Linked DNA regions of Coraliomargarita algicola. The protein of the gene in region 2 binds, or shares a complex with, the protein of the main gene of each other region. Links are inferred from orthologs where the notes say so. Each region holds a gene or a part of one and is shown on either strand. Other genes may lie near its edges.

The links. The genes of interacting proteins can lie anywhere in the genome.
Region 1: the proteins of SH580_RS07640 (region 2) and dnaG are in contact, whole or in part, in a crystal structure (PDB 2R6A), measured with the Geobacillus stearothermophilus proteins. The link is inferred for Coraliomargarita algicola from one-to-one orthologs. Residues at the interface, in WP_033016901.1 of Geobacillus stearothermophilus: Ser13, Glu15, Ala16, Gln18, Glu91, Leu92, Asp94, Ala95, Val96, Pro97, Thr98, Ala99, Ala100, Asn101, Tyr104, Tyr105, Ile108; in WP_049624496.1 of Geobacillus stearothermophilus: Lys456, Leu457, Leu458, Pro459, Ala460, Asn463, Ala464, Leu467, Leu535, Leu536, Ile537, Ala538, Gln544, Glu545, Asp548, Tyr549, His552.

What each region holds. Positions count from the first base shown.
Region 1 is NZ_CP138858.1:2,480,204-2,484,382, reverse strand. Bases 1-2,942 are described here. They hold dnaG (DNA primase), read right to left. Parts: upstream 2,200-2,942; coding sequence 802-2,199; downstream 1-801. Other genes in these bases: SH580_RS09895 (tetratricopeptide repeat protein), read right to left, coding at 2,261-2,942; SH580_RS09905 (DNA primase), read right to left, coding at 377-805; rpoD (RNA polymerase sigma factor RpoD), read right to left, coding at 1-350. Also shown: more of SH580_RS09895, read right to left, coding at 2,943-4,135. UniProt on the Escherichia coli protein: RNA polymerase that catalyzes the synthesis of short RNA molecules used as primers for DNA polymerase during DNA replication.
Region 2 is NZ_CP138858.1:1,976,989-1,982,459, reverse strand. What follows is about bases 510-3,505. They hold SH580_RS07640 (replicative DNA helicase), read left to right. Parts: upstream 510-1,500; coding sequence 1,501-2,511; downstream 2,512-3,505. Other genes in these bases: bamA (outer membrane protein assembly factor BamA), read left to right, coding at 2,544-3,505; SH580_RS07645 (DnaB-like helicase N-terminal domain-containing protein), read left to right, coding at 1,067-1,504; rplI (50S ribosomal protein L9), read left to right, coding at 527-1,030. Also shown: SH580_RS07655 (single-stranded DNA-binding protein), read left to right, coding at 1-464; more of bamA, read left to right, coding at 3,506-4,916; SH580_RS07630 (OmpH/Skp family outer membrane protein), read left to right, coding at 4,959-5,471. UniProt on the Escherichia coli protein: The main replicative DNA helicase, it participates in initiation and elongation during chromosome replication. Travels ahead of the DNA replisome, separating dsDNA into templates for DNA synthesis.

The DNA of each region.
Region 1 (4,179 bases), 500 kb from region 2 along the record:
ATGACATTTTCGATTTCGTCGGGGTTATTGACGGAATCGGGCAGGGCTTGATTGATGTCTTTGTAAGTGAGGAAGCTCTGCTCTTTCGAGAGGCGGATCAGGTTGCGGATGCGCTCGTTGAGCTTTTCTTGCGCCTTGGGGGAGAGCTTGCGCTTTTTGGCGGCTTTCTCAGTGGCAGCTACGAGCTTTGCGTCATCTGTATCATCTTCGGTCACGACTTTTTTCTTGGGCGCGGTTTTTTTCTTAGGTGCGGCTTTCTTCGCGACCTTCTTTTTGGCCGGTGCTTTTTCGGCGTCGGCTTTATTGGTGGGAATTTCTTCTTCTTCGGTATTCTTTTTCGCGGCTGACATAATTAGTTTCGTGAGTTTGTGCGGTCTTAAAGTTGGAGTTGAAGGGGCTGCGCTACGTTGCGGATCAGTGCTTTTTGTTCACGCATCAGCTCTATCTGTGATTCGGGGGCTGCGTTGATGATCTTTTGTTTTAAATGTTTAATCTGGGCGTCTACATGATTACGTCGGAGACGTTCGAGGCAGGATACGATTTGTTTGGCAGGCGCTTCAATGCTGAGTTCGCGGGAATGAATATCGGCTAAGAGTTGGCGTTCTTCAATGGTATCAATGATATTTTCTATTTGGTCGACGCTCTCAATCATTCCTTCGCGCAGCTCCGCAAGTAGGCGTGAGAGTAGGCGGCCAGTGGTGGAATTTGTATTAATCCATTCGTAATCAATAATTTCTGACAGCTTTTTGGCGTGTTCTGGATGATGTAAAACGAGCCAAAGTAGCTCCCAAGCGGCCTGTGTCAATAGCGGGTCTCGGGTTGTCTTGGGAGTGGGGGTGGCTTCTTCGCGACTGAAAGCCGGGCGTGGGGCGGGTCCTTTTGGAAGTCGCGTAGGGCGGCCATGGGGTCGACGTTTACCAGGCGAGCGGCAATCTGGATGTAGTCCTCGCGGGCGACTTCGGACGGCACGTGGTGCAGTAGGTCGAACACTGCGCGTAGAGCGGTGGTCTTTTCGTTGGTGGTCGGGCTGCGTCCTTCAGGGAGGTTGTCGGCGACGAGCAACTCGATGGCGCTTTTGGAATTTTGTCGTAGCGGCTCCAGTGCTTCTGCGCCCTGTTCTCGCAGCAGGTCATCGGGGTCGGCCTTGTCAGGCAACAGTAAGAAGCGGAACTCCAAGCCAGCCTTGAAGGCGAGTGGCAATGCACGTAGCGCGGCTTTTCGGCCTGCGGCGTCGCCGTCGAGTAGGCACTCGATGCTTTTAGGCTCATAGCGGCGTAGTAGGTGCATCTGATCGTCGGTAATGGCGGTGCCCTGCGGGGCGACTGCGGTGTGGAGGCCTACGGACCAGCAGCGAATTGCATCGAGCTGGCCTTCTACCAGCAGGAAGCTTTCTCCGTCTTTGAGGTGAGTGCGGGCGTGATCCATGCCGAAGAGAATACGCCCCTTGTGGAAAATGGGGGTTTCGGGGGAGTTGACGTATTTGGCTTCGCGGGCAGGGTCGTCTTCCGGGGTTTGTGGCAGTTGGCGCGCAGTGAAAGCGACGACGCGACCTTGCACATCGCGGATCGGGATCATCAGGCGGCCACGAAAGCGGGATTTGAAGTATTCGTAATTACGCTCGCCGTCGCGGGCAAAGAATAGCCCGGACTGATGCATGGCTGCAGTCGACACCTTGCGCTCTTTACAGTAGAGTGCGAAAGCATCACGGGCAGCAGGGGCGTAGCCGATCTTGACTTCTTTAGCAGTTTCCGGGGTGAAGCCGCGTTGATTTTTCCAGTAATCGCGGACGGGGCCTGCTTCGGCTGATTCGAGGAACTGCTGGTGAAACCATGTGGTGGCGAGTTCGTGGAGCTCGAAGATCTGTTTGCGCAACGACATTTCTTCGCGCGAGGGGCCGCCTTCTTCGTATTCGAGGGTGATGTTAAACTTTTTTGCCAAGAACTCGACTGCCTCGATGAATTCGAGGTTTTCCTGTTTCATTATAAAAGTGAAACAATCGCCGCCTTCACCGGTGCTGAAGCATTTATAAAAGCCGCGGTCCGGGTGTACGTAAAAGGAGGCCGTTTTTTCCTGCGTGAATGGGCTGAGTCCTTTCCATGAGCGCCCGGCTTTTTTGAGTTGAGCGTAGGGGGAGACGACATCGACCAAGTTGACTTGGTGTTTGATGGTTTCGATTGAGCTTTGTTTAACGCGTGCCAAGGGTTTTGAATAATTACGCTATGCGCGGTGATTAGAGTGATTGATAAGAGTGAGAGTGAGACTAACGGAGACGAGCGACTGCTGCACGTGCCTCGGGGACGAGCGGATGGTTGGGGGCGGTGTCGATGAAACGTAGGTATAGGTTGCGTGCAGTGGGGAGGTCTTTGGATATGCGTTCGTGGCCCCGGGCGAGTGAGAGCGTGATTTCCGGGCTGGTGGGGAAGCGGTCGAAGGCAGTTTCGAGCTCAGCTAGGAATTCGCTGGGTTCTTTGGAGCGTTGCGCGACACGCAGGTAATCGAGCGTGTAGGCGACTTCACGTGGCTCTAGGCGAACCGCTTCGAGTGCTGTGGTTTCGGCGTTTTTGAGTTGTCCGTCGACTAGGTAGGAACGGGAGAGCAGGTTCCAGACGTCTGCCCTGTTGTTTGCAATGCTGATGGCTGCCCAGTATTTACGGATGGCGGATTTGAAGTCGCGGTCCAATGTGGCGGTCTCCGCGTCGGCCATGAGTTCTTCGATGGTGCGAGGGCGTTCGCTGGGGCGGATGGGGGCGACTGATGTCTCTTTGGGTTCGCTGGTGGGGAAGGCCTCGATTTCGATCGGCGCTTCGACTGTTTGTGGCGTAATAGGGTCAGCTGGCGTAATGGGGTCTGCCGGCGCGATGGGAGCGATGCTATAGTTGGTACCTCCGGTGCTGGTGGCCTGGTCGTAGTCGACTTCGAAAGTGATTTCCGGGTCGGCGGGTTCGATCGCTATCGCGGGGTTGAAGGCTATGGGCAGATTGTTGTTTTCTGAGGCATCGATCACGGTGATGTCGGGGTCGATGTCGACGGGCATTTCGCCCTCGATTGCGGGGGCATTGGCCATCGCTTCGGCTGCTTCGAGGTCGGCGATGATTTGCGCCTTGCCTCCAGTTGTTACCGCCGGCTCGTTGTCGCTTGTTGGCGTCGTAGTCTTAGGCGTATCGCTGGTAGTTTGAGCTAATTCGGAGGCGTTTGCCGGAGTTTCTTTTGCTACTTCTTCGGCTTTCGCTTTTTCGGCGGCCGCTTTTGCAGCCGCTGCGGCTTGTTCGGCTTTAGCTTTTTGTTCGGCGGCGGCTCTTTCTGCTGCGGCTTGGGCGGCTTTCTTCTCGGCTTCGGCTTGCGCGAGTTTGGCCTTCATCTCGTTCTGTGCTTTGCGCCAGCGGATGAGTTCCTGTCGTGCTTGGTTCCATTGGCTGGCTTCCACAGCGCCGGGAAATTGTTTGTCGAGTTGAGCGATGGTGGCTTCGGCATCGACCCAGTCTTTTTGGCGCAGGTTGATTTCCAGTAGCGCGAAGAGAGCGGTTAAGGCGTTGGGGTCGTCATTGTCGGCGGCGATTTTTAGCCACGATTCCGCGAGTGGTAGATTGCCCGCTTTGACAAAGAGTTGGCCGATGGAAGCTGCGGTTTCAGGGGCTGGCTTTTTCTTTTCGGGATCGACTCCCTTTAGGTAGGCGTCGAGTGCGGACTGTACTTTGTTTTCTGCCTGGCGGGTTTGACCGAGACGCACCCAGAGCTCGGGTGTCATGGCTTCGGGGGCTTGGGTCGAGAGTTTCTCTAGTAAGTGAGCGGCAGGTTGATTGGCTGCTTCCAGACTCTGGTAGGTTTTGAAAAGTAGCTCGGTATCGTCAGGTGACTGTAGGTAGGCCTGCTCGAGGAAGAAGGCGGCCATCGTGGGGTCGCCTTGTGCGGTGTAGATCTGACCGATGGAGTTGAGGATTTCGAGATCGTTGGGGTAGAGTGTTGCGAGGTTTTCGAGAATTTCCAAAGCTTCGGCGTTCGAGCCAGCCGCAGAGAGGGTGAGGGCTTCTTTGATTTGCGCGGCCTTTTTTTCTTCAGGACTACTGCAACCAATCAGTAAAGTGAAGGTCGTGACCAGTGTAATGAAGAATACGCTTTTGAAGTTTGCTTTTAACATGTGCGGGAATTGTGTTCGGTTTGTGAGTGCATTTAGCAACAAAA
Region 2 (5,471 bases):
CCTTTAATAAAGTCATCCTTCTTGGAAACTTAACGCGCGACCCAGAAACTCGCGTCACGGTCAATGGCAACACGATTTGTAAGTTGGGCATGGCCGTCTCACGGGTCTATTCGACCAAAGACGGTGAGCGTCGCGAAGAAACCACTTTTGTGGATATTGACGCATTTGGAAAGCAAGCCGAAGTCATCACTAAATATATGCGCAAGGGGCGTCCACTCATGGTGGAGGGGCGTCTGAAGCTCGATCAATGGGAGACCAATGATGGGCAAAAGCGTAGTAAGCTCGGTGTTGTCTTGGAAAATTTCCAATTTGTCGGTGGTCGTGATGACAACGACTCTAGCGGTGGTTCCGGCAGCGGAGGTGGTTACGAGCAGAGCTCGCCCCCACGGCGCGAGTCCAAACCCGCTGCCAGCCAAGACTTCTCTGCCGAAGGTGACACTTTGGATGAAGACGTCCCCTTTTAAGCGACCCTAAGCTGCAACTTCTCTTACTCTTTCAATCACTCATTTAAATCAAAGAACGTATCATGGCCAACAATCAGGTTCTCCTCTTACAACCCATCACTGGACTCGGCGCCGAAGGCGACACAGTCACCGTAAAAGCAGGCTACGCCCGCAATTTTCTGCTTCCTCGCAAGCTGGCTTTGCCTATCACGCAAGCGAATAAGAAACATGTCGAGTCACTGCTAAAAGCGCGTGAAGCTCGCGAGCAAAAAGAATTCGAAGACGCACGCACATTGAGCGAGCGCGTTGAGAAGACCAGCATTGCCATCGCAGTGAAGACTGGCGAGGGCGGTAAGATGTTCGGTGCAGTTACAGCCAACGATCTGTTGGAGCGCCTCAAGGAAGAAGGCATCGAACTGAGCAAGAAGCAGCTCCAACTCGCGGCTCCTATCAAGGAACTTGGCTCGCACACAGCTGCCGTTAAGTTGCACGCTGACATCGAGACCGAGCTGAAGTTTGAAGTCGTCTCTGAGAATCCGATCGAAGACGGTGCGGATTCTGAAGATGCCGCCGAAGACGACGAGTAATTAACAGGCACTGTCGTATAGACACATTCAAATACGATGCCGCCTGATTCTAACTCTAAGTTCGATCGGAATCGCTCGGGTCGAGACTACAAAGGCAAGCGTAAGTCGGAGTCGAAAGACGATGGCGTGCGCGTGCAGCCTCATAGTATTGAAGCCGAGGAGGGGCTCATTGCCGCTTGTCTACTGGATGGCGGACGTGAGATCTTGACCGAGTGTATCGAGTCCAAGATTGTTCCTGAGTTTTTTTACAAGACAGCGCACGAAGAGATTTTTCGTGCGCTGCTTGCGCTTTATGCCACAGGGGATCCGATTGACGAGATTCTGCTGCTAGACTACTTGCGCAAGAATGGCCTCGAAGAAGAGGTCGGTGGTATTGCCACCATTTATGCGATCCAGGATCGTATCGAGACCGCGGCGCACGCGCGGTATTTTGCGAAAATCGTGCACACGAGAAGTATCTCCTGCGCCGTTTGATTCGCACTTCCCGCGAGGCGATTGAGGCCTGCTATGAGCAGCAGGAGGACATGACGACCTTCATCGAGAAGATCGAGCAGGATATTTTCGAAATCAGTCGTGACCGTATTACGGATGCGGCGATTCCCATCCGGCAGTCGTTGGATGAGGCAGTCGCCGATATTCATGCGCTCTTGAATGGGCGCGATGATGCGGACGGGGTGCTCTCCGGCTTCCGCGATCTCGATGGCATGACCTACGGCTTCCACCCCGGGCAGATGATCGTGCTCGCTGCGCGTCCTTCGGTGGGTAAAACCAGTTTGGCGATGAACTTTGCGGAGCACGCCATGATTCCGGATGGTGGCCGTAAGCCAGCAGGGGTGATTGTATTTAGTTTGGAAATGACGGCGGCGCAGCTCGCGATGCGCCTGATTTGTAGCCGTGCCCGTGTGGATATGAAGCGTATTCGGGATCGCGTGATTTCGAAGCAAGATTCGGCCGACATCGCCACCACTGTGAAGGAGTTGAAGGAAGCGCCGCTGTGGATTGATGACGGCTCGACCTCCACCATTCTCGATATTCGAGCCAAAGCGCGTCGTTTGCATACGAAGAACCCGCTGGGCTTGGTTGTGGTCGACTATTTGCAGCTGATTAAGGGCACGGATAGCCGTATGCAACGTGAGCAGCAGATCGCCGATATTTCTCGCGGTATGAAGGGCATGGCCAAAGAGCTGAATGTGCCCGTGGTTGTTTTGAGTCAGCTCAATCGTGAGTCGGAGAAAGAGAATCGTGATCCGCGCCTATCTGACTTGCGTGAGTCCGGTTCGATCGAGCAGGACGCCGACGTGGTGATGCTGTTGCACCGGCCCAAAAAGAGCGACGATGACGAGACCGTCGAAGGGGGCGGACTCTATAATGAGCATGAGCACATTAAATTAATCGTTGCAAAGCAGCGGAATGGCCCCGTAGGTGAAATAGACCTGACATTTGTCCGCCGTTATACACGCTACGAGAATTTCCACCGTTAAAGGCTACGAGCCATTCTTTCTTAATAGATCAGATGCGAATCATTCAGACTCTTCTCCTTGCTGTCACTAGCTTGCTCGTGCTCGGTTTTCCGTTTAATACTTCGGTGGCTCAGGAGGCCGAAACGTATCCGGTCATCAACCGCATTGTGACTGAGTTCGACGGCTTTCGTTCGGTCAGCGATCAGTATATCTTTGGCAATATTCAGTTGCGTCCGGGGATGAATTACAATCCGGCGCTGTTGGATCAATCCATTCGCACGCTGTATAGCACGGGGCACTTCGAGTTTGTGGAAGTGCGTGTGGATAAGGCGCAAGATCAGAAAGTCGATTTAGTCTTTGAATTGGTTTCCAAATACACCATCGAGCGCATCCGGTTTTCCGGGAATGAGGCTTATTCCGATTCCCGCTTGGCTTCTAAGACCGAAATCGAGAGTGGCATGCCGCTGGATGAGTATGGCATCAGTGTGGGTGCAGACGCGATTGCCGAGTATTACGTCGAGAAGGGCTATCCAGATGTCGAGGTCGATTACCGAATTCAGCGCGATGAGACAACCGGCTATGCGGTGGTCAATTACGACATCGATGAGGGGGGGAAGGTGCGTATCGAGGAGATTAACTTTGTGGGGAATGATGCGATCAGCTCCAAGACGCTTCGTAAGCAACTCGATACACGGAAGCATAATTGGCTTTCATGGTTGCTCGGTTCGGGGAAGTTCGACGAAAAGAAATTCAAAGAAGACCTCAAAATTCTGCGTAAATACTATCGTGATTCCGGTTATCTCGATTGTGAGATCAACGAAGATCAGGTTGAAATCGATTTTATCGAGTCCGATGAGATCGTGATTACGATTCCGGTGGTCGAAGGGCAGCTTTACTACCTGGGGGAGTTCTCGGTCGAAGGTGCGACGATCTACACCTCTGCGGAATTATTGAATTCGGTGCGATTAGAGACGAATAGTCCATTTTCTCCACAAGAAGTGGATGACGCGGCAACCGCGATTCGTGAATACTACACCTCCAATGGCTATTTGGAGACACGGGTGCGCGCTGAGCGGGTGCCAAACATGGAGACTCGCCAGATTGACGTGGTCTTCCGTGTCAGTGAAAGCGAAAAATTTTACGTAGAGTCGATTAAGATCGAGGGCAATACCAAGTCCAAAGCGCGGGTGATCGTGCGCGAATTAGCGCTAAGCCCTGGGGATGTGTTTGACCGCAAGCGCATGGAGGTGAGCCAGCGTCGTTTGGAAAATACCAGTTTCTTCGAAGATGTGCGCCTGAACCCCGAGCCCACAAATGTGCCAGGGCGTAAAGATTTGGGCATTACTGTTCGTGAAGGTCGTACAGGTAACTTTACTTTTGGTGCTGGTTTCGGCTCGGTGGAAAGTGCAGTGGTCTACTTTGAAATGTCGCAGGGTAACTTCGACCTCTTTAATTGGCGCGATGGATTTCAAGGGGATGGGCAGAAGTTCCGCTTCCGTGCCTCGCTCGGTACCAGCAGTAATCAGATCTTGATCGCCTTTGAGGAGCCTTGGCTCTTTGAGCAGCGCCTTGCATTCGGCGTGGAGCTCTACCGCACAGAGTCCGATTATAATAGCTCCGATTATAATGAACTTCGCACAGGCTTCGAGCTCTACTTGCGTCGCCGCCTGTTCGAGCTGGTTGAAGCGCGTCTTTCCTACCGCCTAGAACTGGTCGAGATTTTCGATGTGGATCGTGGCACTGGCGTTGATAATGGGGACGGCTCTATTACGGGTGACGGTATTGCAGACGTGTTTCAGCGTGCTGAAGGTGAGGAGCTTGTTTCCAAGGTCGGGCTCACATTCTTACGTGATACACGCGAGACTTTGATTTTTACGCGCAAGGGCAATCGCTCTAGCTTGAGTTTCGAGTACGCGGGCGTGGGGGGCGATGTAAACTACTACAAGTTTGAGGGGCGCACGGCTCACTTTATCCCGACCTTCGATACGATGAAGCAGTCCTTATCGATTCTTGCCCGGGTCGGCAGCGTGACGCCATTTGGTCAAAGCGAGATCGTTCCTTTTTATGACCGTTTCTATCTCGGTGGACCGGACACACTCCGTGGATTTGATTACCGCGAAGTGGGCCCGCGTGACCCGGATGACGAAGATGAATCGGTGGGGGGTAACTCGTATTCCATGATTTCTTTTGAATATGCTTTCCGAGTTGCGGAACCTTTAGGGCTAGTCGTGTTCTATGACTGGGGATTTGTTAATACAGATGATTTGGATTTCAGCATGTCAGACTACGCCGATAACTGGGGGATTGGTGCGCGCATTATGCTTATGGGCTCACCGCTCAAGCTGGATCTCGGTATTCCCATTACATCCCCCGAGGGTGCTGGTGGTGGCACACAGTTTAATTTTTCCTTTGGCACACGCTTCTAGTGCTGCTTAACTCTAACGTCTCAAACCCATAATACATATTATATGAAAAAAATCACTACTCTTATTCTTGCCTCGCTTGTAGTCACTACAGGCTTATTCGCGCAAAAGACTCCCGTGGTCGGCGTCGTCGACGTGCAGCGCGTGCTCGCTGATTATGCCGACTTTCAGGCTGCCGTTGAAAAGGTAAAGGGCTCTGTCGCTCCGGTGGAAGAAGAAATGAAGAAGATGCAGGCAAACATCGAGGCGATCGTGAGTGAAGGTCGTAGCATCGAAACAAAAGCCAAGAACCCGGCTGCCAGCGACGAAGCGCGCGCTGAAGCTCAAGCTCAAGTGGGCCAACTTCAGCAAAAGCTGCAACAAGCTCAGGGCGAACTTCAGCAGTTCCGCCAGCAAGCACAACAACTGGCGAAACAAGGCCAACAAGAAGAGCTGGCACCACTTCAAGCCAAGGCTGTTGAAGCTGTGACGACAGTTGCTGAAGATAAGGGCATCGATCTGGTGATTCCAAAGAACACCGTGATCTATTCCTCTGACGCACTCGAAATCTCTGATGCT